DNA from 3 places in the Paenibacillus sp. FSL P2-0322 genome. Region 1 is predicted to be linked to each of the others. Evidence: riboswitches for the same ligand, from Rfam matches in the RefSeq annotation. Region 1 holds a riboswitch; each other region holds the start of a gene.

What was found. Region 1 has a riboswitch for glycine ahead of gcvT (glycine cleavage system aminomethyltransferase GcvT). Riboswitches for the same ligand answer to the same signal wherever they lie in the genome.
Region 2: linked by a shared signal. The riboswitch ahead of MKY24_RS20660 (sodium:alanine symporter family protein) and the one ahead of gcvT (glycine cleavage system aminomethyltransferase GcvT) in region 1 are both predicted to bind glycine.
Region 3: linked by a shared signal. The riboswitch ahead of sdaAB (L-serine ammonia-lyase, iron-sulfur-dependent subunit beta) and the one ahead of gcvT (glycine cleavage system aminomethyltransferase GcvT) in region 1 are both predicted to bind glycine.

What each region holds. Positions count from the first base shown of each region.
Region 1 is NZ_CP150243.1:4,506,355-4,516,295, forward strand. It holds gene MKY24_RS19840 (mannitol-1-phosphate 5-dehydrogenase) at 142-1,287, opposite strand; gene MKY24_RS19845 (PTS sugar transporter subunit IIA) at 1,284-1,718, opposite strand; gene MKY24_RS19850 (BglG family transcription antiterminator) at 1,715-3,793, opposite strand; gene MKY24_RS19855 (PTS mannitol transporter subunit IICBA) at 3,875-5,353, opposite strand; gene gcvH (glycine cleavage system protein GcvH) at 5,731-6,129, opposite strand; glycine riboswitch at 6,430-6,621, shown strand; gene gcvT (glycine cleavage system aminomethyltransferase GcvT) at 6,799-7,899, shown strand; gene gcvPA (aminomethyl-transferring glycine dehydrogenase subunit GcvPA) at 8,028-9,383, shown strand; gene gcvPB (aminomethyl-transferring glycine dehydrogenase subunit GcvPB) at 9,380-9,941, shown strand, end outside.
Region 2 is NZ_CP150243.1:4,683,799-4,693,739, reverse strand. It holds gene MKY24_RS20690 (sugar phosphate nucleotidyltransferase) at 1-510, shown strand, start outside; gene MKY24_RS20685 (thioredoxin family protein) at 707-1,222, opposite strand; gene MKY24_RS20680 (beta-glucoside-specific PTS transporter subunit IIABC) at 1,480-3,336, opposite strand; gene MKY24_RS20675 (PRD domain-containing protein) at 3,567-4,409, opposite strand; gene MKY24_RS20670 (LacI family DNA-binding transcriptional regulator) at 4,643-5,614, opposite strand; gene MKY24_RS20665 (glycoside hydrolase family 1 protein) at 5,842-7,299, shown strand; glycine riboswitch at 7,564-7,658, shown strand; gene MKY24_RS20660 (sodium:alanine symporter family protein) at 7,818-9,236, shown strand; gene MKY24_RS20655 (iron-containing alcohol dehydrogenase) at 9,294-9,941, opposite strand, start outside.
Region 3 is NZ_CP150243.1:461,347-471,287, forward strand. It holds gene MKY24_RS02095 (Ig-like domain-containing protein) at 1-2,174, shown strand, start outside; gene sdaAA (L-serine ammonia-lyase, iron-sulfur-dependent, subunit alpha) at 2,244-3,143, opposite strand; gene sdaAB (L-serine ammonia-lyase, iron-sulfur-dependent subunit beta) at 3,133-3,822, opposite strand; glycine riboswitch at 4,034-4,149, opposite strand; gene MKY24_RS02110 (DUF6359 domain-containing protein) at 4,364-5,953, shown strand; gene MKY24_RS02115 (ABC transporter ATP-binding protein) at 6,279-7,310, shown strand; gene MKY24_RS02120 (ATP-binding cassette domain-containing protein) at 7,288-8,214, shown strand; gene opp4B (oligopeptide ABC transporter permease) at 8,228-9,196, shown strand; gene MKY24_RS02130 (ABC transporter permease) at 9,225-9,941, shown strand, end outside.

The DNA of each region.
Region 1 (9,941 bases):
AATTTAAGCAGGTTGTTATGTGATGTAAATCACGCATATAAAAATCCTCTTGAAGCACATCTCTACAGAACACGTTAGTGTTGATGTGGATGCTTTATCTTCAAGAGGATTATCGAAAGTAGATGTTGATAATTCGTTGTTTTATGAATTTATAATATCATATTGCTCCAATATCTGCCGATGTAACGGGTGATCTGCGGTTATGGAAGTATAACGCGTCAGCGCCACACCCAGTCCTTCACTGCGGATCACCTGCTGAAGCTCGACTGCCTCGGGGTCTTCCGTAATATCAAATTTACAGGCAGCCGCCATTCCTAACGCCAGATGATCCGTCGGGATGCCATACTCCTGCGCTTGCAGCGCGGGACGTACAAGACGGTCATTGGGAGACAGCTTACGCAACGGTGAACGTCCGACTCGAGTAACATCGTCTGTCAGATTAGGGTTGCGAAAGCGATCCAAAATTTTAGAGATGTACTTCTTATGCTCCCCTTGATCCAAACCGAAGCGCTTCACAAGCACTGCTCCTGTCTCCTCCAGTGACCCTTGTATCGAATCCACCACCTTGCTATCCTTCATGGCCTCCTGGATGGTAGCATAACCTGCGGTATAACCAAGATAGGCTGCCACGCAATGCCCCGTATTCACCGTGAACAGCTTTCGTTCAATGTAAGGCTCTAGATCCTGCACGTACAGGATGCCTTCGATTTCTTCATGCTTAGGTGCCATTTGTGAACGATCCACCACCCACTCGTAAAAAGGCTCTACCTGCACATGTAACGGGTCCTCGTGGTGTTGGATCGGCACAATCCGGTCTACAGCAGCATTGGGGAAATATACCGAAGCCTCTGCCTTGGCACGAGTCGCCTCATCCAGTAGCGCAAAAACATGCTCTTTCAGTTGGGCGCTGCCTCCGATTGCATTTTCGCAAGCAATCACATGCAGCGGGCCTGCCCCTCGCTCCACCCGCCGCGCTATTCCCTCGGCAATACCTGCTGCAATATGCCTGAGGATGCTAACCCCTACCGCGGTCGTTACCAGATCAGCATGGTCTACCGCATCCGCTACAGCGGATGCATCTCTGCCGTCAATCGCCGTTACATTCGTGACCAGCTCCGTATCCTTTGTATCATTGGCTAGCTCTACGGTGTATTGTTTACGACGACGTAACTCGGATACAAGGGTGTCGTTGACATCTGAAAAGACAACCTCATAGCCTGCACGCGACAGAATCAATCCGATAAAGCCGCGACCAATATTTCCTGCTCCAAAGTGGACGGCTCTCATAGCTCCATCTCACTTTCGAACAGATCTATAATTTCCTGTGGGGTCACCGCGTTGCGAAGTTTATCCATATTTTCTTCCTCCGCACACACCACAGCGATACTCGTCAAAATCTCCATATGATCGCCGCCTTGTGCTGCAATGCCGATTACCATGTATGCTTTTTCTTCCCCAAAATCTATGCCTTGTGGAAACTGAACGATGGAGATGCCTGTGGATTGAATAAGCATCTTGGATTCCTTGGTGCCATGTGGAATAGCCAACCCGTTCCCGATATAGGTGGACACGATCTCCTCGCGTTCCAGCATCTTGTCAATGTACTCACTTGAAATATGTCCTGCATCCAGCAGGATTTGTCCAGCCATACGAATCGCCTCATATTTGTCTTTGGCGGTTGCGTTCATTTTTACTTTGTCTATCGTCATAATACTCACGGTAGGTTCCTCCCTGTCCCTAATTTACTGTGGAAAAATTCAGCTAGCTCACTCGATATATAATTGACAATATGATCCCTGCTACCGTGTTCCAGTAGCGTAACCATGTCTTCCTGCAAGAGTAATGCACTAATCTCGCTCAATACCTCCAAGCTTTCTCTCGGCAGCTCACGAGGTCCCAACATGAGCAGCACGCATTCTACCTGTTCGCCTGTATCCGCCAACAGCGGCTCTGCCAGCTTATACAAGGTAAGCGAAGGCTTGCGAATATAGTGGCTGCGCGTATGAACTAAAGCAATGGAGGTATCAGAGATCACCTGACTACCTTGGCGCTCTCTTTCCATGAGCTGTGCAGCAACCGCAGAAGGCTCTGTAACATTCCCCCGCCCCGCCTCCAACATGCATATAGCCTCTACGGTCGCCGCCATATCCATCCCCTGATTTTCCAGCGGATACACTTGAAATTGCTGTACAATGTGTACAATTTCCTCAAGACTTTTCCGCAGACCGGTAAGCCACTCTATATCCTGACCAGGCTGAACAGCCTGTTCCTGCTGATGGTCATTGGGATGATTGAGTGTAATATGCTGGATGAATTGACGCAGGCGATCACTCTCCTCCTGCGTCAGCAACGGGCTGATCTTAAGATACCGATCTGGTTCAAGCGGTAGCTCTACTGTCGAAATGATCAGATCATAATCCTCCTTGGGAATCCGCGCCGCCTCGTACCATGAAGCCCTATCCACAATATTGATCTGTGGGAGCTCTTTGGCGAGCCTTGTTGCCAAAAGTCTGGATGATCCAATGCCGCTCGTGCAGACTACGATGGCCCGCACCTCCCGCCGCAATTGTCGTAGCCGCTCCAGCGAAGCGCCAAAATGCATGACGAGAAATCCGATCTCTTCATCTGGCACTTTCATTTCTGTCATGCCCGCCGCAGCCTTTTTCACTGAGTCGAATAAGCTGCTGTAATCCTTGCGGATTTGCTGAAGGAGGGGGTTACGAATCGACCTGCCTTCCTTCAAACGTTTGAACACCGGGGCCATATGGGCAATCAGTCCTTCACGCAGAACACGGTCCTCTTCCAATGGCGTGCCTGTCTCTTCCTCCACACGACGAATCAACTCATGAACCGACTCCAACAGTACGAGATCATCCAACGGCAGTAGTCGGGTAGAGTGATCCTCGGCATCACGAAATAGCAGCCTGAGATAAGATCGTTCCGGCTCTGGAAATTCAATATCCAGCGCCTCTGACAACTCCGTGCATATGCGTTCCACCATAGCTGTGCGAAGCATGATATTTTCATCTGAATCTGTTTTTAAATACGAGAGAAGAGGATCTATAACATACCCGAGTCGCAGACGTACCAGCGAAACGCAAATTTGAATCAGCAGCTCCATGTATTTGCTTTCCACCATGTTTTCCAACCATTTTTCATGGGGCTGCCAGAGGGCCTTTTCCACAATCAGCAGGTTATCTCTGCCAATCATCTCCAGCAACTTGTCGGCGACACGGGTCACAGAACGAAGTTCTTCCCGGGCTGAAAACAGATCGGATTCATCCAAATATTCGAGAGCCAGCTCGGAAATCGCCCGTCTTTTGTCTGTCTCCCGTCCTGTAATCTCGACGCCGTACCCCCGTCTGCGGACAAGCACGAGCCCCCGTTCCCCAATCCAGCCTTGTAATTCGTCCAGATCATGACTGACCGTAGTTACCGTGACTTTCAAGTCTGAAGCCAGCGCCAGCAGCTTGATCGGCTCCTGTGTATCCAGCAGCATGCAGAGAACCACGATCTTTCTCTCCTCAGCCGAATATTCGTCTGACTTTGTATGCAGCAATTGCCTTCGCAGGCATACAAGCTGAGCTGGGTCAGCATCTATACAGATACCAATCCCTGACTTTTTCTCCAGCTTCACCTCATGAGCAGCCAGCCAATGCTCGACTGCGCCCAGTTCCCGATGAACCGTCCTTGTGCTGACATTGATCTTCGTGGCAATTTCCCCGGCTGTAACCTCTTTGGACTGCTCCAGAAGATATTCCACGATGTCACGTTGTCGTTTCGTAATATTCATAAGCGCATACCGTTCCTTCCCAAGCTCATCCCTCCAGCAGGAGACGTACACTGCATACAGTCCGCCTGACTACGACGGGGATTAAGAATCGGATTTCAGACGTTCAACCAGCGCTTCGTATTCAGGGCTCTTCAGAAAATTGTCAATGGAAATGTGCTCAGCATTCGGGGCTACTGTTTTAGCCCGGTCTGTCAACGTTTTTTGCGTAATGACAATATCCGCATCCTGTGGAATTTCACTGATTGCCGTATTCGTAACTGTTACGCCTACACCCGCCTGCTTCATTTTTTTGCGTAAAATCGAGGCGCCCATAGCGCTTGAGCCCATACCTGCATCACAGGAAAAGACGATCTTATTCACTTCGGATTTATCCTTGAGCGTTCGAGCTGCGGCAATCTCAGCAGCACGTTCAGATTCGTGGTTATCTTCCATTACAGTGGCGTTAGCACTTGCACTCTTGCTTTGATTTTTCATATCTTTCAGGCGGGATGCAGCTTCCTCCAGCCCCTCTTCTTTTTGCTTACTAGTCTTGAGTAACACTGCGGCAACAGCAAAGGATACGACCGCAGCAGCGATCACCCCGCTCAGCATTGGCAAATATCCGCCTTTTGGCGTCATTAGAAAATAGGCAATGATGCTGCCCGGTGAAGGAGCAGCAACCAGTCCGGCACCTGTCAACATAAAACAGAAGGTTCCCACAACGCCCCCAGCTATAGCAGCAAGAATCAAAATCGGCTTCATCAAAATATAAGGGAAATAAATTTCATGAATCCCGCCGAAAAAATGAATGATGACCGCTCCAGGAGCCGATGACTTCGCAGAGCCTTTGCCGAACAGGCAGTAGGCTAGCAAAATACCGAGCCCCGGCCCAGGGTTGGATTCCAGCATAAACAGTACGGATTTTCCTGTTCTTGCAGCTTCCTCTAACGCAATCGGACTCAATACTCCGTGATTCAGCGCGTTGTTTAAAAATAATACTTTTCCGGGCTCAATAATGAGGTTGACAAGCGGCAATAGCCCTGCGTTCACGAGGAACTGTACCCCTGCCGACAACACTTGACTGATCATTTGTACAATCGGACCAATCGCCACATGGGCAAGCAGCGCTAGAATGGCACCGATAATTCCGGCCGAAAAGTTATTGACCAGCATTTCAAAGCCTGATCTGACTTTGCCTTCAATGGCCTTGTCGAACTTCTTCAATATCCACGCAGCCAGCGGACCAGCGACCATCGCGCCCAGGAACATCGGGATATCGGCTCCCACTATGACACCCATCGTCATAATGGCACCAATCACACCTCCACGCTGTCCGTGAATCATCGTGCCCCCTGTATAACCGATCAGTAACGGCAACAAATAATTTTTCATCGGGTCAACCAATTGTGCAAAACCTTCATTCGGGAACCATCCGGTCGGAATAAAGAGTGCCGTAATCAGCCCCCACGCAATAAATGCTCCCATATTGGGCATAACCATACCGCTAAGAAAACGGCCAAAACGCTGTACGGCGACACGAGTGCCTCCTTTTGAACTTGGCTTTGCGTCCAATGTACTCATATTCAAATCCTCCTTGTAGGTAAGCATCACTACCTTTTCTTAAAATTCATACTAAATGACAGCGCTATCTTCATCAACGAAATGAAAACGTACTTTCGTCATGAACGTTGATGACAACATTTAAATTTAAATTATCCGGGAAGGTATTATACCTGCATAATTCTTCTTAATATGACCTGTAGCTATAGAAATTAGTCGAAAAACCGTGCTGGATTATGTATGATTCTTATATGGGGACAACCCTCTAAATCAGAATAAAACACGTAATTACGTTTGAAAAAAGACAAAAAAATAGCCGCTACGTCAAATCATAGCGACTATTTTATACAAAAATCGAGCAGACAAATAACCCTCTTACTCCATACTACAATGCTCCATTATTGCTCATCGGAAATCAACTGCTCATACTGATCCGCAGACAGTAGCTTGCCCAAGGCTTCCTCCACATCTTTATCCATCTCTACTTCGATCATCCAACCTTTTTCATAGGGAGATTCATTCACTAGCTCAGGTGTACTTTCCAGCGTTTCATTCACTTTTAGTATGGTTCCCGTCACCGGAGCAAAAAGGTCGGATACTGTCTTCACCGATTCAATCGTACCGATCTCCGCTCCCTGCTCAATCGTTGCTCCCGCCTCAGGTAATTCTACAAAAACAATATCACCCAGTTGATGCTGTGCAAAGTCTGTAATACCAATTCGTACCGTTCCATTCTCTGTCCGCTGAACCCACTCATGTTCGTCTGTATACCAAAGTTGCTGCTTTACTTCACCCATTCTGTTCCCCTCACTTCCATATGAATAAAATCGCTTTTGCTCACTGTACTAGACAGGTTAAGATTATGACAACAAGAACACTCATGTCAATAATACTAACAAAAATACTTCATATCACCTCATATAGCGTACTATATAAAAATATGATAGCTTATAACAAACGCTTACATATCCTTATTTATATATTAAATGTTTTTTCTATTGTTTTTGATGACATTTTTATTGACATTTTAAATGAATTTGCGTATTAATGGGTTATAGCAAATGCTTTGGGAAACACCCCGACAACTGCAAACGCGGATGAACGCGGAGGGAGAGACTGCCAAAAAGATTCGCATAGCTGTTGCCGCTTGTGAGACATAAGTGCACGCGAATCGGATCAAGTTGTTATCTGCAAAGCCAGGTAATATACCGTTGATCCCGAAGGTAGCGCCGAAGGAGTAAACCTGCATTGCAGGTGAATCTCTCAGGCAAAAGGACCTCTGCCGGACGCATCTCTGGAGAGCATTCGCTATTGGAGCGGATCACCCAAGGGGAAACCCGGTACATACCGGGGTAACTTTCTGGTATCAAGGACAGAGCTGAAAAAAAGAGTGTAGACTGCCGTCTATACGTTTTTTTCGGCCTGTCTTTTTTGTTTAGCCGATCACACCGGATAGGAGTGGAATAATGACTAATTTGCGAAAAACACCGCTATATTCGTCCTACGGGACGCAGTCTGGGGTTCGTTGTATTGACTTTGGCGGCTGGGAGCTCCCGGTTCAGTTTAGCGGCATTCAAAAGGAGCATGAGGCCGTCCGGCAACGTGCGGGTTTATTCGATGTATCGCATATGGGCGAATTTTTGGTTGAAGGCAAAGAAGCCGAAGCTTTTCTGCAAAAGGTGACCACGAATGATGTCAGCCAGTTGGAACCAGGTCAGGCACAATATTCACTCCTGTGTTACCCCGATGGAGGGGTAGTAGACGACCTACTTGTTTACTGCAAAGGACCGGAACGCTACATGCTCGTTGTGAACGCATCCAACATCGATAAGGATTGGGATTGGCTAATGCGCCATATGCCTGCATCCGTTCACATGGAGAATGTGTCTGATGCGATAGCATTGCTAGCGTTGCAAGGACCGGAGGCAGCACGTATTGCCGCAGCCGTGGCAGATACGGACATTACGAATCTGGCATCTTTCCGCTTCCATGAGAATGTGCCATTGTTCGGAGCAAAAGCACTGGTCTCACGAACCGGATATACGGGCGAAGACGGTTTTGAATTTTATATACCTGCTGCGGAAGCACCAGCCGTATGGGAGGGTTTGCTTCGTTCCGGTGAGTCGTATGGGCTGATTCCCGCTGGACTTGGTGCTCGGGATACCCTACGCTTTGAGACACGGTTGCCGCTATATGGTCAGGAGTTATCTGCCACGATTTCACCACTCGAAGCTGGTCTAGGTTTCTTCGTCAAGCTGAATAAAGGAGATTTTATCGGTAGAGAAGCACTGCAACGTCAGAAAGAACAAGGGATTCCTCGCAAATTGATCGGGCTGGAAATGATTGATCGCGGTATCCCACGCGCCCATTACCCGGTATTCGCAGAAGGACAACACATTGGTGAGGTCACAACGGGGACTCAGTCGCCCACCTTGAAGCGTAATCTGGGCCTCGCCTTGGTGGACAGTCGTTTTAGCGCCCTCTCCACACCGTTGGAGGTTGAGATTCGTGGCAAACGCCTGCGTGCCGAGGTGGTGGCAGCACCCTTTTATAAACGCCCGCGCTGATCTTAAACTCTTTTTATTTCTATAAAGCAAATATGTCAGATATGAACTTCTGGGTTTTTCATCTCACACACTTTTTTATTAGCTAATTTACGATCTAAAATCTTGCTTTTCGAAAGGAGTCAGAACCTATGAAGCAGCATCGTTATCTCCCTATGACTGAACAGGATCAAACCGAAATGCTGCGTGTGGTGGGTGTATCATCTATTGATGATTTATTCAGTGACATTCCAGAGGCCATTCGATATCAAGGGGAACTGCCTCTCTCTTCTCGACTCGATGAGAAAGCCTTAACCCGCCACTTGGCCGAGCTGGCCGGACACAACGCCAATACAGACACACATGCCAGCTTCCTTGGCGCAGGAATTTATGATCATCATATTCCGTCCGTCATCCAGCACATCACTTCACGCTCGGAATTCTATACAGCCTACACCCCCTATCAGCCGGAAGTAAGCCAAGGCGAGCTACAAGCCATTTTCGAGTTTCAGTCGTATATTTGCGAATTGACGGGCATGGCTGTAGCTAATGCCAGCATGTACGACGGAGCGACTGCACTGGCGGAAGCGGGCTCACTGTCCGCCGCAGCTACCCGCCGTAAACAGCTTATCGTATCAAGGTCCGTCCATCCGGAGGCACGTCAGGTATTGGCAGCCTATGCACGCGGATTGGATTTGGACATCGTGGAAATCGGCTGTTCGGACGGCGTAACGGATGCTGATGCGCTAGCGGCGGCCGTATCGGAACAGACCGCGGCTGTTTTGGTCCAAAGCCCCAACTTTTTCGGAGCCGTGGAAAACCTGAAGCCGATGGCTGACCTCATCCATGCGCACAAAGGTCTTTTGGTCGTCAGTGCCAATCCACTGGCACTTGGCTTGCTGGAAACACCCGGCAAACAGGGCGCGGATATTGTGGTAGGAGATGCGCAGCCACTTGGCATCTCCTCTTCTCTCGGCGGTCCGACCTGTGGATACTTTGCCGTTTCTCAGGCCCATATGCGCCGTATCCCCGGCCGTATTGTGGGTCAGACCACAGACCGCAACGGTAAACGCGGCTTCGTGCTGACCTTGCAAGCGCGGGAACAGCATATCCGCCGCGAAAAGGCCACCTCTAACATTTGCTCCAACCAAGCGTTGCTAGCTTTATCTGCATCTGTATACTTGTCTGTCATGGGTAGACAGGGGATCAAGGAAGTAGCCGAGCTAAATTTGCATAAAAGCCGTTATGCTTTAGAGCAATTGCTGAGCTTGAAGGGCGTAACTGCCTCGTTTAACGCACCAACCTTTAATGAGTTTGCCCTTAGACTGCCTGAGGGTACGGATATGAGCAAACTCCAGGCCGAGCTGCTAGCTGCTGGATTTATCGCTGGCTACGATTTGGGCCGGGACTATGAGGAACTTGCTGGTCACATGTTGATTGCCGTGACGGAGCAAAGGACCAAAGAAGAGATTGACCAATTTGTACACACCTTGGGGGGATTGCTATGACACACACCGGACAGGATCAGAAACAAGGGCTGTTGAAGGAACACGATCAAGCGCTCATTTTTGAATTGAGCCGTCCGGGTCGCATCGCCTATTCCCTTCCCGAGTGCGACGTTCCCCGTCGCCCGGTGGCAGAGCTTTTGCCAGATTATGCGCTGCGCAGCGAACCTGCGGCATTACCCGAGGTATACGAAGTAGACGTTATTCGGCATTATATTGCCTTGTCCCGGCGCAATTTCGGCGTGGACAACGGATTTTATCCGCTCGGCTCCTGTACGATGAAATACAATCCAAAAGTGAATGAGGATGTCGCCCGATATACAGGCTTCGCCAAAATCCATCCATATCAGCCCGAGGAGAGCATCCAGGGTGCCATGGAGCTGCTGCATACGCTCCAAAATGATTTGGCTGCGTTAACTGGCATGGATGCCGTCACGCTTCAGCCCGCCGCGGGCGCCCATGGCGAATGGACCGGGCTGATGATGATTCGCTCATACCACGAAGCACGTGGTGAGCGACGTACCAAGGTGCTCGTGCCGGATTCCTCGCACGGAACGAACC
Region 2 (9,941 bases), 180 kb from region 1:
CATATCATCAATGAACTGGAGATTCCGGTTAGCATCTGGAATGTTCCAGACATTATTGTCGTTGCTGGTCCAGATGGCGTGCTGGTTACGGATCGACAGTCGTCAACAGGAATTAAGGATATGGTGGCAGAAATTGAAATCGGCCCGCGTTTTGAGGAGCGCTTCTGGGGAAAGCAAACCGTATTATCCCATCAACAGGCGGCAAGTGGATTGCAGACAGTGACCAAACGCGTGGTCATTTCAAATGGGAGATTTATCAGCTATCATGAGCATCAGTTTCGTAAAGAAGTTTGGACTATAGTTTCTGGAACCGGGAGTGTCTCTATCAATGGCGTGACACAGACAGTCAGCCCTGGTGAGGTCATCGTCATAGAACCCGGTACAAAGCATTTTATAGGGGCAGTAGAGGGAGATTTAGAATTCATTGAGTCACAAATCGGACATATCGTATCCGAAACGGATATTATCCGATATGAATTTCCTGATTCGATTGACGATCATACTCTATGAAGTGTCTACAATATAGGGACTGATAGATACGAACGAGGTTTATCAGAAGGCAGTGAAGAGTAGTAGGAACTATTTTTTATTAGAGCTTAGATGACCTGTACATTCCTAAAAAAGGTATTCATGCGCTACACGAATGAATACCTTTTTTTGCATAAACAGTTCTTTGTGTGCGTAATGAAATGGATAGAAAAGAGACTTATAAAATAAGTTTCTTGGAGGTCAGCCACTCTTTTACAGCGTCTGTACTGAGATCTCTTTTAGGCGTCCATTCTATTTTATCAACCAGCTTGCCGTTTCTGAATTCTGCAATGGTGGGGGTGTATTTAACGTTGTAATCCTCTTTGAATTTATTCCATTGGGGCTTGTCCTTATGGATTTTGTGAACGTTCAAAAAAGTAATTTTAGAGCCTAGATTATACTGTTCGATCATCTTGTTAAAGTTAGGCTCAAACCGATTGCAGTCGCCACAACTCGGTCTGCCGACATAGACAAATACACTTTGATCCTGTTGAATCAAACTCTTAAAACCATCAAATGTAACCGCATTCAAGTGGTCATATATTTCTGGGTAATTGCTTTTGCTCGCTTGGATTTCTTTGTCTTTTTGTAGAACAACCTGCTCTAGGTCTTGAAATTTAACTACAGCTGAAATAGCGATACCAATGATAAGCAACACAATGACACTTAACCCGGCGATATATCCTTTTTTCACAGAAATCCTCCTTTTTTTTACATTCTTACACTTACAATAAATGATATTTCCATTTTTCGCTGTAACACTTGTCTCATTATGTATAAAAAAAGAAGCTTTCCATGGGGAAAGCTTCTTTAATCAGCATTTTGCATAATTCGATTCCCAACGCTTGTAAGTACAGTATATAGACGAACTAAAGCGTTTCGATCTATATACTGCTGATTTGAAAACGCTCCTGGGATTTATGCAAAATGCTCTAGTCTGAAAGTTAAACGTTAGACCACAACAGTCAACAAGTAATCCTCACGCTTCACTTCAGTTTCCATTGTGTTCAACACATCCAGGTATTGAGCGGAATTTGTTACGATAATCGGCGTAGCCGTAGTATAGCCTGCCGCCTTAATTTGCTCGATATCAAATTCAAGCAACAGTTGTCCTTGCTTAACTATATCGCCTTCCTTGACGCGCTTGTCAAAGAATTGTCCTTTCAGCTTCACTGTATTAACACCCACGTGAATCAGAATTTCTGCTCCGTCATTGGAAGTAATACCGATGGCATGTCCGGTCGGGAATACTGTCGTAATCGTTCCATTGACAGGAGATGTCAGCACACCCTCTGTAGGATCAATTAGGATTCCTTTCCCCATAGCACCTGAAGCAAAAGCAACATCAGAAGATTGATCCAAAGGCAATACTTTACCTTGCAGTGGGCTTACGAGAATTTCTTTCTCGATTGCCACTTCTTTCTTTACGGGTGCAGCTTCTGTTTTTGCAGTTTCTTCTTTTGGATCATCAAAGCCCAAAATCATAACCAATACAACTGCAAGTACAAAGGCAACAAGCAAACCGATGACTACCCACAAGAATCCAGGTCCGAAATAAGTCGGCAACGCCAGTAGACCCGGTAATGCAAAGGATTGTGCGTGCGCTCCGCCAGAAGCGATAATCGCCCCGCCGATTGCTCCGGAAATACAAGCATAAATGAACGGCTTTTTCAATTTCAAAGTTATTCCATAAATTGTTGGTTCTGTAATCCCAAAAATAGCGGCCAGCGTAGAGGAACCTGCCAAAGCCTTCATCTGAGTGTTCCGGGATTTCAGGAATACCCCCAATGTTGCACCAGCCTGAGAAAGTACGGCTGCTGTAAGCATCGGAAGCATCGTGTCATAGCCCAATGTTGCAATATTCGACAGCATGACTGGAACGAAGCCCCAGTGTACGCCGAAAATAACAAACACTTGCCAGAATGCCCCGGCAACAGCCCCGGCAATTAGTGGGCTTAAATTGTATACCCATGTAAAACCGTTTGCCAAGCCCTGACTGATCAGGTTACCTACTGGACCAAAGGCCAGAAATGTTAACGGAATAACGACCAGGAGCGAAAGCATCGGCACGATAATGTTTTTAACCGATTGATGGATAAAGGAATTGAACCAGCGCTCCACATAGGACTGAACCCAGACCGCGAGAATAATTGGAATGACACTGGAACTGTAATTAATCAGAATGATCGGAATACCTAAAAACGCCAATCTTTCTGGGTTGCTTACCGCCGTTATAACTGCTGGATAGACCAGAGCTCCAGCGATTGCCACCGATACAAAGGTGTTTGTCTTAAATTTACGGGACGATGTAATAGCCAAAAACACAGGTAGAAAATAGAAAACACTGTCGGAAGCTGCACTTAGGATCAGGTACGTACCGCTTTTATCATTAATCCATTGAAAAGATAAAATTAACGCCAGTAGCCCTTTAAGCAAACCTGCCCCGGCAAGAGCACCAAGAATGGGAGAAAAAATGCTGGAAATGATATCGACCGCTTTGCCAAGAAAATTCGTTTTTTCAGAAGATTCTTCCTTTTTGGCATTGGGATTATCTGCATCCTGCAAATTCGTTTCTGCCATCATATGCTCAAACACTTGACCTACATTGTTACCGATGACCACTTGAAACTGGCCGCTGCTTTCCACTACTGTAATGACACCAGGGGTTGCTTCCAGTGCGGCTTTGTCTGCTTTTGTACGATCATTTAATTTAAATCTCAAGCGTGTAGCGCAATGGAATACCGAATTGACATTCTCTTCGCCACCAACGAGGGTCACTATTTTTTTAGATAGTTCTTTATCACTCATGTTCAGAACTCCTTATGGGTTATTCTTGCTACTGATAGGATTTACTGTTTACATCTGTTGCTAAGATGCGCCGGCGTGCACCTTTTTAAACTTGTAAACAAGAAAAACCTAAACTCGTGGTGAAAACTACGCACTCTCCTATAGAGGAACGTCGATTTCACCATCAGTTTAGGTTTTGCCTGCCTTACCAGTCACAATCCATGAACGATGAGGATATGAAGTTGTTAATCTTATATGTTATTACGCTCAGTAACCCGATGAATATGGATAGTTAGATATACGTATTCATCCTTGCTTAAATATTGATCGTATGTTTTTTCCAGATACTCATTGATCTTTTGGGCACAAGCAAAAGCTTCGGTATACGTCTGCTTCACCTGGTTGTACAAAAATTCTTCACCACTGTGAATGACTTCTTTGCGAATCACTCGCATCGCAAAATATTGCAAATGTGTCAAAAATCTCGAATAGCTAAAAGAAGACTCATCCAGCACAATTCCGTAATGATACGTAATAATGTTCAATATATGTTGGACAATCTCGGTCATTTTCAGTGTAGATTTCATTTCGTTACCGTCGATCCGTGCATTCACCATATGCAATGCAATAAATCCCGCTTCATCTTCGCCCAATTTTACTCCGAGCGTATTTTCAATTTTTTGGAGAGCATCCAGTCCAACTGCAAATTCTTTTTTGTAAAAGCGTTTAATTTCATACAGCATCGCGTTTTGGAGTGCCAGTCCTTTTTCTTGCCGTTGTATGGCAAAATGAATATGGTCGGTCAATGTTAAATAAATATTATCGCTTAACTCCGTATCCAGCACTTCCGTTGCATGGGTTACGATTTCATTCACGACCTCCAGATGAGACACTGGAATATCGTTCAGCAGTTCAGTTAGTTTAGCCGTGAACTCGTTTTCATTTAACATGAAAATCTTATCTATTTTATCATCATCGACTTGATCGCCAGCCACCTTTTTGAAGGAAATACCTCTTCCCATCACGATGACCTCTTTGCCTTTATCGTTTTTAGTCAATAGGACGTTGTTATTGAGCACCTTCTCAATAATCATTGAAGTTCCCCCTCCCATCCTTTACCAATAAAAAATGCCTAAGCACAATTCAACACTATTGTTAGCAATAGCACTCAATTGAACTCAGGCATTGCCCGCATCACCGGTCACAATCCTTCGATATAGTGCTATTGTAGCACAAAAAAAAGCGATTTCAACATATTTTATTCTGATTCGACAAAAAATATTTCATATCAAGGCCCTTTTGCCTAATTTGCAAGTAAATCGTTACCTTACGTGGTCGTACGTTCAATGAGGCAGTACTCTAGCGAATGAAGCTCCATTTGGCGTCCAATCAGCTGAGGGGAAAGCATGAAAAAAGCATTTTGTGCTTGAGCCATGATGGGATTTTGAATCGTTGTAATCCCCATCGTATGCGCCAGCTCCGTGTTATCGAATCCGACAATCGCCAGATCTTCCGGTACGTTCAGCCGTTGTCTGCGTGCTTCGCAGAGAATGCCCACTGCTACATAATCGTTAGCACATAAAATAGCCTCTGGGAATTCTTCCCGACGCTGTAACAAATCCCGTACGACCTGTTCGCCATCACGGATATTATAAATAGAAGAGTGATTCCAGTGTTGCAACACTGGCAGATTGTGCTCACTCATGATCTGTTCGTAGGCTCGTTGTCTGCTATGGGTATTGATGCTGCTCGGACGACCAAAAGCGTTGGCTATACGAGTATAGCCTTTTTGTATCAAATGTTTTAGCGCTAACATATATCCTTCATACTGATCCATAGCGACGGAGCGAATATCGGTATGCTCCATTCGTTGCCACGAAACGATCGGGCCATATTTGCAATAGGTACTCAAAAAATCAGTGTCATTCACGCAGGAAATGATGACCAGCGCATCGACTCTTTTTCTTTTTAAATCCTCAAAGGCTTGAAGCTCTTTCTTTTTGTCTTCTCCCGAAGTATAAATAATGGTTTGGAATTCATACTGGCCGGCTACTTCCACAAAGCTGTCCAGAAAAGCGAGAACAATTTCATTAATAGTTGAAGTAATGATACCGATCTGAAGCGTCTGACCCTTGGATAGAGAAATGGCATTCCGATTAGGAACATAGTCCAATTCCTGCATGATTTTCAAAATCTTAGTTCTTGTTTCGTGACTGACATGGGGGGACTGATTTAATACTCTGGATACCGTAGCTTTGGAAAAGCCCGCCAGTTTTGCAATTTGATCAAGATTCGACATGGTGCTTCTCCTCACATAAGAAAAAAATACTTGACATGAAACGCGTTACAACGATTAGGATGCTTATGAAGGCATTACGTCTATTTTAAAGCAACTGTCAATGCTTTTCAAAGGAGAACGGTTACTGTCCGGCGGCAAAGTTGTCGAAGTGCTACTCCCTGCACCAAAGGGGTATTATTTACTAGACCAAAGTAAAAATCTTAAATACGGAAAGAGGTTTTTATACTATGACTAAGACATTAAAAGGATTTCCCGAAAATTTCCTGTGGGGTGGTGCAACCGCAGCCAACCAATTGGAAGGTGCTTTTGACGTAGATGGAAAAGGATTGTCCAGTGCCGACATGGTTGCCTATGTACCCAAAGCAGAGCGCAAGAACGATCATGCTATGGAGATTTCGTCCGAGCGACTCGAAGACATTTTGGCAGGCAAAGTCAATGCCCGTTTTCCAAAACGTGAAGGTGTGGACTTCTTCCACCACTACAAAGAAGATATTGCATTGTTCGCGGAAATGGGCTTTAAGGTATTTCGTATGTCCATCAACTGGTCGCGGATTTTCCCGAATGGCTATGATGCCGAGCCGAATGAAGCGGGACTGCAATTCTACGACAATGTATTTGATGAGCTGCGCAAATATGGTATTGAACCGCTGGTAACATTGTCACATTATGAGACACCGCTGGGTTTGACTCAGAAGTATAATGGCTGGCTGGGTCGTGAAGTTATACAGCACTACGTAAATTATGCCGAAACTGTGTTCACGCGTTATAAGGATAAAGTAAAATACTGGCTGACCTTTAATGAAATCAATGTAATGACCATGAGTCCGTTTACCGGTGGCGGGGTGGTCATTGACCGCGTAGAAAACAAGCAGCAAGCGATATATCAAGCACTGCATCATCAATTTGTAGCTAGTGCACTGGCGACAAAACGAGGACATGAGATCATCCCGGGCTCTCAAATCGGCTGTATGCTGGCTCGTTTGGAAAGCTACCCACATACGTGTAATCCAGAGGATATACTGAAAGCCCAGCATGAAAATCAGATGAACCTGTTCTTTACGGATGTGCATGCCCGTGGGGAATATTCCAACTACATGAATCGTTATTTTGAAGAAAATAATGTTGTTATACACACAGAACCAGGCGATGCCGAAATTTTAAAAAATAACACGGTCGATTATATCTCATTCAGCTACTACATGACCTTGACCGTATCTGCAGGTCCAGAAGGCGAAAAAGCAGCAGGAAACCTGATTGGCGGCGTGAAAAATCCATATTTACAGTCCTCTGACTGGGGATGGCAGATCGATCCGATCGGCCTGCGTGTTACGCTGAACACGTTTTATGACCGCTACCAAAAGCCGCTGTTCATCGTGGAAAATGGTTTGGGTGCGTATGATAAGGTGGAAGAAGACGGCTCTGTGCATGATACGTATCGCATTGATTACTTGCGTCAGCATATTGCCCAAATGAAGGAAGCGATTGCCGACGGTGTTGATCTGATTGGTTACACCAGCTGGGGTCCTATCGACCTTGTGAGCATGTCTACTTCCGAAATGTCCAAGCGCTACGGATTTATTTACGTTGATCTGGATGATGACGGTAACGGAACGCTCAAACGCTCCAAAAAGGACTCATTTAACTGGTATAAAAATGTGATAGCAACCAATGGTGAAGAATTGTAATTCCAAATTTTCTCGGGCGGGTATAGCAGAGGACATCCTAAGGATGCAATCTGCTGTACCCGCTTTTTTTGATAGACATAATAATAATGTTTCAGAGGGCTTCACAAACTTTTCACTTGTAATAAGCTGAAAGTTTTCTGTATAATAAATAAAAATTTCATATGTCTGGTTGATGTTTGCGGGAGATGGAACGAAAGTTCCGACCGAAGGGGCAAAACTCTCAGGTGCTTAGGCTGATTACAGCAACAAGCGGGGACCGTAAACGGACAGAACTCTGGAGAGACCCTTAATTGGGCGCCGAAGGTGCACCGCAGAGAACATCTGCTTAAACTCTCAGGCAAAAGGACAGAGACGCGAATAACCTGTGACAGGGAATGCCCTAGGCTTTTTTATAAGCTATTAGAGGCAGAAACCTGCGCAAGATGGTTGTATTTTTTCGTGCCTTTAACCTCTCCAGGAGTCGAATCAGCGGATTTGACTCTTTTTTGTTTTCTAATATGCTGGAGGAGCGGGTTGAAATGAATTTGGTACATGTGTTAGAAGCGATTAGCAGTTGGATATGGGGGGCGCCTCTCATCATTCTTGTCATGGGAACGGGGTTGTGGCTGACCATACGTTTGAAGATGCTGCAGGTATTCCGCCTGCCCCTGGCGATCAAGCTGATCGGTAAGGCCCCGAATGAAGGCAGCGGGGATGTAAGTAGTTTTGCGGCTTTGAGTACAGCGTTGGCGGCTACAGTTGGCACAGGAAGTATTGTCGGCGTAGCGACAGCCATTAAGCTGGGCGGGCCGGGTGCCTTGTTCTGGATGGTCGTTGCAGCCTTTTTTGGGATGGCGACGAAATATGCGGAAGGTGTACTTGCGGTAAAATACCGGGTGAAGGATCGGAATGGGCAATTTTCCGGCGGCCCGATGTATTATATTGAGAAAGGTCTGGGACGCCGTTTTAAACCGCTGGCGATGCTGTTTGCTTTTTCGGGCATGCTGGTAGCGTTGTTCGGGATTGGAACGTTTCCGCAGGTCAAAGCGATTGTATCTTCGACCGAAAACAGTTTTGGCGTTCCGCCCATTGTAACGGCACTGATTATTGCTATCCTTACAGGACTTGTTACTATTGGAGGACTCAAAAGCATTGCCAAGGTATCGACGAAGGTCGTTCCTTTTAAAACAGGCTTGTACGTACTGATCTGTCTCATCGTACTGATTCGGTTTGCTGACCAACTACCTGCCGCAATTGCGCTGGTGCTCCATTCGGCATTTTCAACTACATCTGCAACGGGCGGATTTGCCGGAGCTACGATTATGCTGGCGATGCGAAGTGGGGTAGCCAGAGGTATTTTTGCCAATGAGGCCGGATTGGGAAGCGCACCGATTGCAGCCGCAGCTGCCAAAACCAAATGGCCTGCGGAGCAAGGGCTAATTTCCATGACAGGCGTGTTTATTGATACGATGGTTATTTGTGTGATGACCGGGTTGACGCTACTGGTTAGTGGTGTGTGGAGCGGGCCTACCGATGCGGGCCTGATGACTCAGCAAGCATTTTCCAGCGCATTCCCGCTGGGGGCAGAACTGCTCACAATCATTCTGATTATGTTTGCGTTCACCACCATGCTCGGCTGGAACTATTACGGGGAACGCTGTGTTGAATATTTGCTTGGGGTCAAGTGGATTAAGCCATACCGCTATCTGTTCATCCTACTGGTTGCCGGGGGCGCGTTCATTAAACTGGATGCGATTTGGCTGCTGGCAGATATCTTTAACGCAATGATGGCTTTCCCGAACCTGATTGCCCTGCTCGGCTTATCAGGAATTGTAGTCGCAGAAACCCGAACCTATATGGATTCTCTGAATTCTAGTAAGAAAAAGGGCATTCTTGCAGGTGCCAGTGTAGGGGCAGCTATCCAAGTAGAAGAAAAAGGACAAACGGTTAATTCATAAATTCCAAAAGGGAGTGCCCTCAGTCATCACAGGCTTGAGGACACTCCCTTTTGAATGTTATAACGATGCGTGCAAAATAGCTGAAATATCTTCTTGGTTCAGCTTTTTATAATTACCGAAGCCTCCGTATTCCATTTCACGGGCTGCAATGTTTGCGACTTTTTCCAATTGCTCATCATTAATATTGTAATCGGCCAGGGTGGAAGGGGCACCGAGACTTGTCCAGAATGCACTCAGGCGATCAATCCCCTCCAAAGCAATTTCCTTATCCGTTTTACCAGTGGTATCTAAATCAAACATGCTGAGCATCAGCCGCTTCATGCGTGCAGCATCCTGATCCACCGTATGTCTCATCCAGTTGGGGAACAGGATCGCCAGACCGCCAGCATGAGGAATATCATATACAGCGGATAATGCATGTTCAATCGTATGCGAAGCCCAGTCCCCGAAGTAGCCCATTTGTAGTGTTCCGTTAAGGGCAATCGTTCCGGCATATAAAATCGTTTCACGATGCTCGTAGTTGTGCAAATCCTCCAGCAGCTTAGGTGCAGTTTCGATCACGGTTTGCAACACGGAAAAGCACATACGATCTTGCAACGGTGTATTTTTAACATTGTGAAAATATTGTTCAAACACATGGCTCATCATATCCACCATGCCATATACCGTCTGATCACGTGGCACAGAGAAGGTGTTTTTTGGGTC
Region 3 (9,941 bases), 2.0 Mb from region 1:
CTGCTGTTTTTAGCGATGGGACAACCTCGAATGTAACCGTAAGCACGGATTGGAAAAGTGATAATACAGCTATTGCTACCGTGTATAACGGTACAGTTTCGGCCAAGGCTGAAGGGGAAGCCACCGTGGTTGCGACCTATAAAGAGAAGGTGCAATCGGTTCAGGTACATGTAACGAAAAAGGTTAAGGCGCTGACATCCAGTGTACAAAGCCTGAACTTGCGTTCAAGCGGTACAGGACAGGTTGATTTGACAGCGACATACAGTGATAATACAACAGCTCAGGTTTCGGGTGATGCTACTTGGACCTCCGATAATCAAAAGGTAGCCACAGTAGTTAACGGATTGGTTACCGCTCAGGGAGCAGGTACAGCCAATATTAAGGCCGTATATGGTCAACAGACCGTAACCATTGCTGTGCAGGTGGAGCAGGTTAAACGTCTCGATGTCAGTTCATCAGAGGTTTCTCTTTTGCTGAAGGATACTGAGAAGGTTAAACTTACGGCGACGTTCCCGGATGGATCGGTACAGGACGTAACAGAGTCCGCTGAATGGAGCTCCAGCAATGCAGCTGTGGCGGATGTACTGAAAGGCACCATTACCGGCTACAGCGCGGGAAAGGCGACAATTACAGGTAAATATGGCACGATGTCCGCTACGATTTCGGTAGATGTCGATCAAACGAATAAGCTGAAAGCCAGCGAATCCAATATTTTTCTCCGTCTGGATGAATCTAAAAAAATACAAGTTTCTGCCGTTTATCCGGATGGGACGGTAACGGATATCACAGATAAAGCTACTTGGACATCAAGCGATGAAAAAATTGCGACTGTGAATAAGGGAACGATTATGGCCATTGGAGCGGGTTCGGCTACGGTGACCGCTAAGTATGGAGATAAGACTGTTTCGATCAAGACAGATGTCGAAACCTCCAGATATTTGGATTTGAGTGAGGACAAGCTGAGCCTGAATGCCAAGGAATCCAAAAAGCTCAAGCTGACCGCAACGTATGTAACAGGTACGGAAGAAGATATCACAAGTAAGGCAGAGTGGAAGTCCAGCAATGAAGATATCGCTTTTGTCAGTGCGGGAGAAGTCACGGGTTATAAAACAGGTGAGGCTACGATCACCGCTTCTTATGGTGGCAAAACAGTTACAGCTACGGTATCCGTAAATGTACCCGGTGATCTGTCTCTGTCCTCCAAAACGGCAACGATTGATATTGATGAGGACTATACTGCAACTTTGACGGCTACTTATGCGGATGGGCGTAAGGAAGATGTAACACAGGATGCAGAATGGGCTTCAAGCGCGGAAGATATTGCTTCTGTGTCCAAAGGAACGATTACGGGTAAATCCGCTGGTAAAGCGGTTATTACAGCGACCTATAATGGCAAAAAACTGACGATTAACGTACAAGTAGGCCTTGTAGACCGTCTGGAAACAGACTCGCGTGTAATTGCGCTTGGTGCTCAGGAAACGAAGCAGCTGAAAGTAACAGGAGTTAAGAGTGGCGGTACAAAAACAGACGTAACCAAGGACGCCACCTGGACAACTAGCAATGTAAAAGTGGTTGAAGTTAGCGAAGGTTTGATCAAAGCGAATGGTAGCGGTAAGGCAACGGTGACTGCTTCATATGGCAAGCAAAACATTACGTTTACGGTAGAAGTGGACGTAGCGCAAAAAATTGAAGCGGATGCAATCGCGCTATCGCTCAAATCTGGAGATCAAAAAACCATTGCGATTGTGGTTAAATCGAGTGATGGTAAAGAAAAGGACGTTACGACCCAAGCTGAATGGAAAACGTCTAATTATAAGGTAGCCACTGTTAAAAAGGGTCAGGTTACTGCGGTTAGCTACGGTAAAGCTAACATTCAGGCGAAGTTTGGCGGGAAGGTAATCAGCGTACCCGTGGATGTTGATACGCTTAAATACCTGCAAACAGACGAAGTTGCTTTGAATTTGAAGGCAGGACAGCTGGCCAAGGTTACGGCTACAGCCACGTATAAGGATGAGTCGGAGAAGGATGTTTCCAAACCGGCTGTCTGGTCCTCGTCCAGAATTGTTGTTGCGACCGTCAAAGACGGTAACATTAAGGCACAGGGCAAGGGCAAAGCAGTAATTACTGTGAAATATGCAGGTAAAATGACGAAGATACAGGTAACCGTTCAGTAAAAAAGAGAGCAAGCATACGTCCAAGGACGACATGCTTGCTCTTTTTTTAAGGAGGCTACCGCTTATAAATTATGACTTATCCTTCTTGGTCGGTGTGTTGCGTGTAAGTGATTCGGTCAAACGCTTGCCAGTCGGCGTCTGGGCCAAGCCGCCTTTGGCGGTCTCGCGGTGCTTCGACGGCATCGCACTGCCGACTTCAAGCATCACGTCAATGACTTCGTCAGACGGAATAGCGCTGCGCACACCCGCCAAAGCCATATCCGCTGCGGCAAGCGCAGTCACGGCTCCCAGCCCGTTGCGCACGATGCACGGAATCTCCACGAGTCCAGCGACGGGGTCGCAAATCAGGCCGAGCGTGTTCTTAAGAGCGAGGCCCACGGCGTGAACAGCCTGTTCAGGCGTACCACCACGCAGCTCGACCATAGCGCCAGCAGCCATCCCGATAGCTGAACCAATCTCAGCCTGACAGCCTCCCTCCGCGCCAGAAATGAAGGAGTTGTTGGCGATCACGTAGCCAATGGCTCCAGCGGCGAACAGGCCGTTCACCATATGCTCATCATCCCAGCCGAACCGCTCCTGCGCACTGATGAACACACCAGGGATAACCCCACATGAGCCTGCGGTAGGCGTGGCCACAATGCGACCCATGGATGCATTAACCTCCGACACGGAGAGGGCATAAGCCATGGCAAGCGCGGAGGCATCACCGGAGCAGGTTTCCCCTGACCGCAGATACTCGGCTAGGCGCTTGCCGTCACCGCCCGTCAATCCACTGCGGGATACGGTGTCTTGTGTCTGACCGCGATGAACGGCTTCCTTCATGACTTCATAATAATCAGACATTTGGCGAAAGATTTCTTCCTCCGTTGTATTCGTCTCTTGTACCTGCTCTTGAATCATCAAACGGCCAATTGTGGTGGATTCTTCAGCGCATAAAGCGCTGATTTCATGCAGATGGCTAAACCGCATCGGATTCAGCTCCTTTTTTCAAATTAATCATCTTAATTTCATACATATGAGGTAAAGAACGCAGTTCCGCAATCAGTTCAGCTGGAGCAGAACTGTCCGTTTCAATGGCGGTGAGTGCTTCACCATCCCGGCCTTTGCGATCTACGTGCATATAGGCAATGTTAATGTGGGCCGCGCCCAGCGCTGAAGTTATCGCGCCCAATGTACCGGGCTTATCCGAGTGGAGAAGCACCAGCGTAGGCAGCTCCCCGGTCAGATTGACCCGGAATTCGTTAAGCTGCTGGACATGGATGCTGCCGCCGCCGATGGAGGAGCCCAACAGTGTGCGCTGATCCTCGCCCTTCCACAGCTCGAAACGGACAGTGTTCGGATGAGGCGCGGGGAGTCCGCTGACGGCGAATTCCACGGCCATCCCGGCTTGCTCTGCCCATTGCTCGGCATCCGGAATCCGGTGATCGTCCGTATCGTAATTAAGCAGCCCTGCGATGAGCGCCAGGTCTGTACCGTGTCCTTTATACGTGTCGGCAAAGGAGCCGTACAGCGTCATGCGGGCACGGTCAGGCTGCGTCCCGAGCCAGTGCCGGGCAACGCGTGCGAGCCGCACCGCGCCTGCGGTGTGTGAACTGGAAGGTCCGGTCATGGCCGGACCGATAATAGAAAATACATCTTTGAAACGCATGGTGTGGCCCCCTGTATGTTCTAATACCATACTATATGGTATTTCCGCGTCTTTGCGCGGTTATGACGGTTCTTAATGCTGACGCACAATGTGAGCACAAAAAAGGACAGGATAAGGAAGTTTCCCTTATCTCTGTCCTCGTTACCTGAGAGTTTCGTGCGGTGTTCTTACCGCCTTACCCCTTGGGTGGCTTGCGCTCTCTCCAGAGTTGCGTCAGATGACGATACATGGACCTGAGAGATTATCCGTCAGCCGGGTGCTGACGTCTTGCTCCTTCGGTGCCGCCAGAGTGTAGGCTCCCTGGACAGACTCTCCCGTCATCTTCATTCGCGTATACCGTTCTACATGTCTTCCTTAGCGTAATGTATGCCGTGCTCAGTGTCAATCACAGGTTTAATTTTTACATAAACAGGTGCGTTTCCAATAAAAAAGATTAAAATTTACATAATTATGGATGAAACCAGGAAGGAATTAGAAGATTGGCGGCTAATCTGATAAAGGACAAGTATATTTATGGAAATCATAGGAGGGATATTGACGTATGGTAAAAGGCTTGCGATTCACAGGTTCACGCTTAAAAGGGATGTTGCATCTAGCAGCGATCGTATCACTGCTGATTGGGATCTTCGTTCCATTCGGTCAGGTCAAGGCGGAGGGAGCATTGACAGTAGCCGAAGCACTTCAGCGCCAAAGCAGTGGAGGTACGGTGACGGTGGAAGGTTACATCGTCGGACATGCTACCGGATCGAAAACGGCTAACTTTTCTTCCCCGTTCGCGAATGATTTTAACGTACTGATTGCCGATCAGGCAAATGAACGTAATACGTCTAATCTGTTGGATGTACAGCTGACTTCAGCGTACAGAGGGCAATATGGGCTATCAGGCCATCCTGAGCTGATCGGCAGCAAAATTCGTGTGACGGGTACACTCGGCGCCTACAATAATTTTGGTGGAGTGAAAAGTCCAAGTGCTGTTGAACTGGTGAGCGGAAGCGAGCCGGGGGAACCAGGCGAACCTGGCAACCCGGGTCAACCCGGTACTACACTGCCGGATGGAAAAGGCAAAAAGGTGCTGTTCGATAATACGCACGCACAGACCGCTGGTGCAGCAGATTGGGTCATTGAAGGCGCCTTCTCCGACTTTGCCAATGGACTGCGTAATGTAGGCTTTACGGTAGACCAATTGAATCGTCCCATTCCTTTTACTTATGGAGAGCAGGCTATAACATATGATAAGTTACGCCAATATGATGTGTTCATTATTGGTGAAGCGAATGTTGCCTTTAAGGCATCCGAGCAGGCTGCCCTGCTGCAATACGTGAATAGCGGGGGGAGCGTCTTCTTCATCTCCGATCATTATAATGCGGACCGTAACAAAAACCGTTGGGATTCCTCCGAGGTTATGAATGGTTACCGTCGTGGAGCCTATACTAATCCGGCCAAGGGCATGACTGCAGAAGAAGCTGCATCACCGGCGATGCAAGGATTAACAAGCTCCGATTGGCTGGCGGCCAACTTTGGCGTTCGTTTCCGTTACAATGCGCTGGGTGATGTGAATGCTACCGACATTGTAGCCGCAGATCAATCTTTCGGCATTACCAAGGGTGTGCGCTCGATTGCAATGCATGCAGGATCTACGCTGGCTATTATTGATCCTACCAAGGCTAAAGGCATTGCTTATATCCCTTCAGGCACGAAAAAATGGGGTAATGCGGTAGACCAGGGAGTTTATAACGGCGGGGGCCGTGCGGAAGGACCTTATGCTGCTATTTCCAAGGTAGGTCAAGGCAAGGCAGCGTTCATCGGTGATTCTTCCCCTGTAGAAGATGCTACACCGAAATATGTGCGTGAGGAAAACGGACAGTCGAAGAAGACATATGATGGTTTTAAAGAAGTGGATGATTCCACCTTCCTGGTGCAAACGGTTCAATGGCTTGCATGGAAGCAGGACTACACGAAATTGTCTGATGTGGCAGGTTTGACTCTGGATCAGCCAACGAAGCTTCTACCATTTGAGGAGCCTGCGGCTTCCACAGAACCGCAGCCTGAGCCTTGGTCTGCTCCAGCAGCAGGCTACAAATGGTACGATCCTAGAACGTTCAAGTCTGGCTCCTATGGAGCGGCTTCATAATTATCGCCAGAAGCTCAATGTGAGCTGGTATTAGTTAGTCGTTTGATCCCTGCAGAGGGATCAGGCGACTTTTTTTGTGATGAAAATTAACCTGTGGTTGGTTATTTCATTACATTTTGTGCCAGAAAGGCCGCGCTACTGCTGGATCATTGATTTTTTAAATGATGTTGATAGCATAATCTTAATTGATATATCCATATACTGGTGATAGGATGTATTCAAATTATTCCGACAAAAACGGTATGTAATGTTCATGAGAGGTTTTAAACATCAAACATGGTGAGAATAAGCGGGACAAGACCATGGAGAATGGAGGAAGCGCGCATTGAATACCGGACCCGTGTTGGAAATTAAAGGATTATCCGTATCTTTTCGCATCAAGGATCAATATCACCCCGCAGTCGACCATCTGGATCTGACGGTCAACCCCAATGAAGTGCTGGCTGTAGTCGGAGAATCCGGCTGTGGCAAAAGCGCGCTGGCGCTTTCGATCGCACAACTGCATGACATGGAACGCACGCGTGTAGAGGGAGAGGTCCTTTTTAAAGGCACGGACCTGAACCGTCTTTCTTCAGGGCAAATGAATAAAATCCGCGGAGCGGGCATTGGCATGATCTTTCAGGACCCGCTGACAGCACTCAACCCGTTAATGAGCATTGGTAAGCAGATTGAGGAAAATCTTGATTATCATACGTCACTATCTACGAAGCAAAAAAGGGAACGTGTGCTGGAGCTGCTGGAAAGCGTAGATATACCGAATCCTGTGCGTGTGTATGAGCAGTATCCGCATGAACTGTCAGGAGGGATGCGTCAGCGTGTGATGATCGCGATTGCCATAGCTTGCCGACCTTCTCTTATTATCGCAGATGAACCAACTACTGCGCTCGATGTAACGATCCAATCGCAAATTCTCGACTTGCTCAAACAGCTTCAACAGGAGAGTGGGAGCGGAATTATCTTGATTACGCATGATCTTGGTGTTGTGGCAGAAGTAGCCGACCGCGTGGTGGTCATGTATGCCGGAGAAATCGTGGAGAGCGCTGATGTTTTTGAATTATTCAGGCATCCACAGCATCCGTACACGCGTTCTTTGCTTGCTTCCATGCCGGGATCGCATACCAAGGGGGAATCACTGCATGTCATCGGCGGCATTGTTCCCTCATTACAAGATATCCCCCGCAATAGCTGTCGCTTTGCCCCGCGTATTCCCTGGATTCAGCAGAGAGTGCATGAAGACCATCCCCAACTAAATGAAATTTCCCCTGGACATTGGGTCCGTTGTACATGTTACCAGCATTTTCATTTTGAAGACGAGGCAAAGGGGGAAGCTGCTCATGGCACTACTGGAGTTAAATGATTTGAGGGTCCACTATCCGGTGCGCGGTGGTTTCTTCCAGCGTGTTATCGATCAGGTGAAAGCAGTGGATGGCGTGTCGATCAGCATTGAGGCAGGCCAGACATACGGGCTGGTGGGAGAATCCGGCTGTGGAAAAACGACGACAGGCAGGACGATCATCGGTCTAAATAAGCTGACGAGCGGACGGATTCTTTTTAAGGGAAAGGACCTTGCGGCTCTGAGCCGTAACAACCGTCATCCGCTGCGTAGAGACATTCAGATGATTTTTCAGGACCCCTACTCTTCGCTCAACCCGCGCAAGCGCGTATTGGATGTCATTGCTGAACCGCTGCGAAATTTTGAAAGGCTGAGCAGTGAGGGGGAACGGAGGAAAGTACAGACGTTGCTGGAAAAGGTCGGCTTGAACGCCGATGCAGCCTACAAATATCCGCATGAATTTTCCGGGGGGCAACGGCAACGGATCGGGATCGCGCGTGCGCTGACATTAAACCCCAAGCTGATCATTGCTGATGAGCCGGTGTCGGCACTGGACGTTTCCGTGCAGGCACAGGTGCTGAATTTTATGAAGGATGTGCAACGGGAATTTAATTTGACGTATTTGTTCATCAGTCATGACTTGGGTATTATCCGCCATATGTGCGACCAAATCGGTATTATGTATCGAGGCCGTCTAGTGGAGCAGGGGAGCGAGCAAGACATTTATGAGCGTCCACAGCATCTGTATACCCAGCGCCTCATTGCAACCATTCCCAATATTGATCCTACAAAACGGCTGGAAAATGCCCAAAAAAGGCGAATGCTCTTATCCTCCTACAAAACAGAGCTGCCCAAACATCTAGACGTGAGTGGAAAGCCGTTTGCACTAAAATCAGTAAGTCCATCCCATCAAGTCGCGCTACCATAAGGGGGGTACAGAAATGTGGAAATTTACACTGCGTCGGCTGCTGGTTATGATCCCTCAACTTTTTGCACTGAGCGTGCTTATATTTTTCCTGGCTAAGGCTATGCCGGGGGATGCACTGACAGGACTTATTACTTCGACACCCAATCTGAATCCGGCCGCACTGGAAGAACAGCGACAAAGACTGGGACTGAATGATCCGGTGTGGGTGCAGTATGGGAACTGGCTCGTCCAGCTTGCTCACGGGGATCTGGGCAAATCTTATGTACATAAAATTAGCGTTACCGATCTGATTGGCAGCCGTCTGGGGAACACGTTCTTTCTGGGCGTAGTAATTCTGGTTCTGACGTATCTGATCGCCATTCCGCTCGGCGTACTCAGCGGTCGTTATCAGCATAGTCTGCTGGACAAAACCGTAGTGGGCTATACCTATCTCAGCTTTGCGACACCTCTATTTATACTCGCGTTGTTGCTGCTGTACGTATTCGGATTCAGGCTCAGCTGGTTTCCAACCAGCGGCAGTGTGGATGTAGGCGTGGAGCCGGGGACATGGTCATATTACGTGAACAAGTCGTATCATCTCATTTTACCGGCGGTTACAGGCGCATTGCTCAGTACAACGGCTACGATTCAGTATTTGCGCAATGAGGTCATTGACACACGACTGAAGGATTTTGTGAAAACAGCGCGTTCCAAAGGGGTGCCCGAAGGTAAAATTTATTCCCGCCATATTTTCAAAAACTCTCTATTGCCGATTGCTGCCTTTTTGGGCTATGACCTAACGGGAGTAATTGCAGGCAACATTTTTCTTGAATCTATTTTCGGTTATCCGGGGTTAGGCCAATTATTTCTCCAGTCCATCACTCAACGGGATTTTTCAGTCGTGAACGCACTGGTCATGGTCTCCGGCTTCTTGGCGCTATTAGGGACCCTTTTATCTGATGTCATCCTAAGTAAAGTTGATCCCCGCATTCGAATCGAATAGCGAACAAGTCTAGAGAAAGGGAGGGATTATGGTGTCTATACAGGTGGAGGAGGTCTTCACGCCAGAAATCATTCGTAAATCACCATCCAGTTGGTCTGTACTGCGTCGTGAGCTGGTGCGTGACAAAATGGCCTTGGTTTCCATTGGCTTTGTAATTCTGTTTTTGATCTTTATATATGCCTCTGTCCTGTTTGTAAATCAGGATGTTGTCACGACGGTGGATTTGGGCGCGATCCGTGAAGCTCCAGGCTCAGTGCATTGGCTGGGCACAGATCGAGCGGGCAGGGATATTTTTGGCCAGCTGGTCATTGGAGCCCGCAATTCCTTCACCATCGGCTTTACGATTACATTGTTATCCGCCGCTATTGGCTTAACGTTAGGTTTGCTGGCTGGTTTTTATGGGGGACTGGTCGATAACATCATCATGCGGATCATTGATTTTATTCTGGTACTTCCATTTCTGATGTTGGTCATCGTATTTGTCAGCATTGTACCCAAAAGCGGCATAGGGTCCTTTATTTTCATTATGACTGCCTTTTTATGGATTGGAAAAGCACGTCTGATCCGGGCCAAGGTGTTGTCGGAGCGCGAACTGGATTATGTGCAGGCTTCCAAAACCCTTGGCACACCCAATTGGAAAATCATCTGGTTTGGCGTGCTGCCTAATCTTAGCTCGGTCGTGATCGTCAATCTGACCCTCAGCCTCGCGGGAAATATCGGGATTGAGACCGGGCTTTCTTATCTC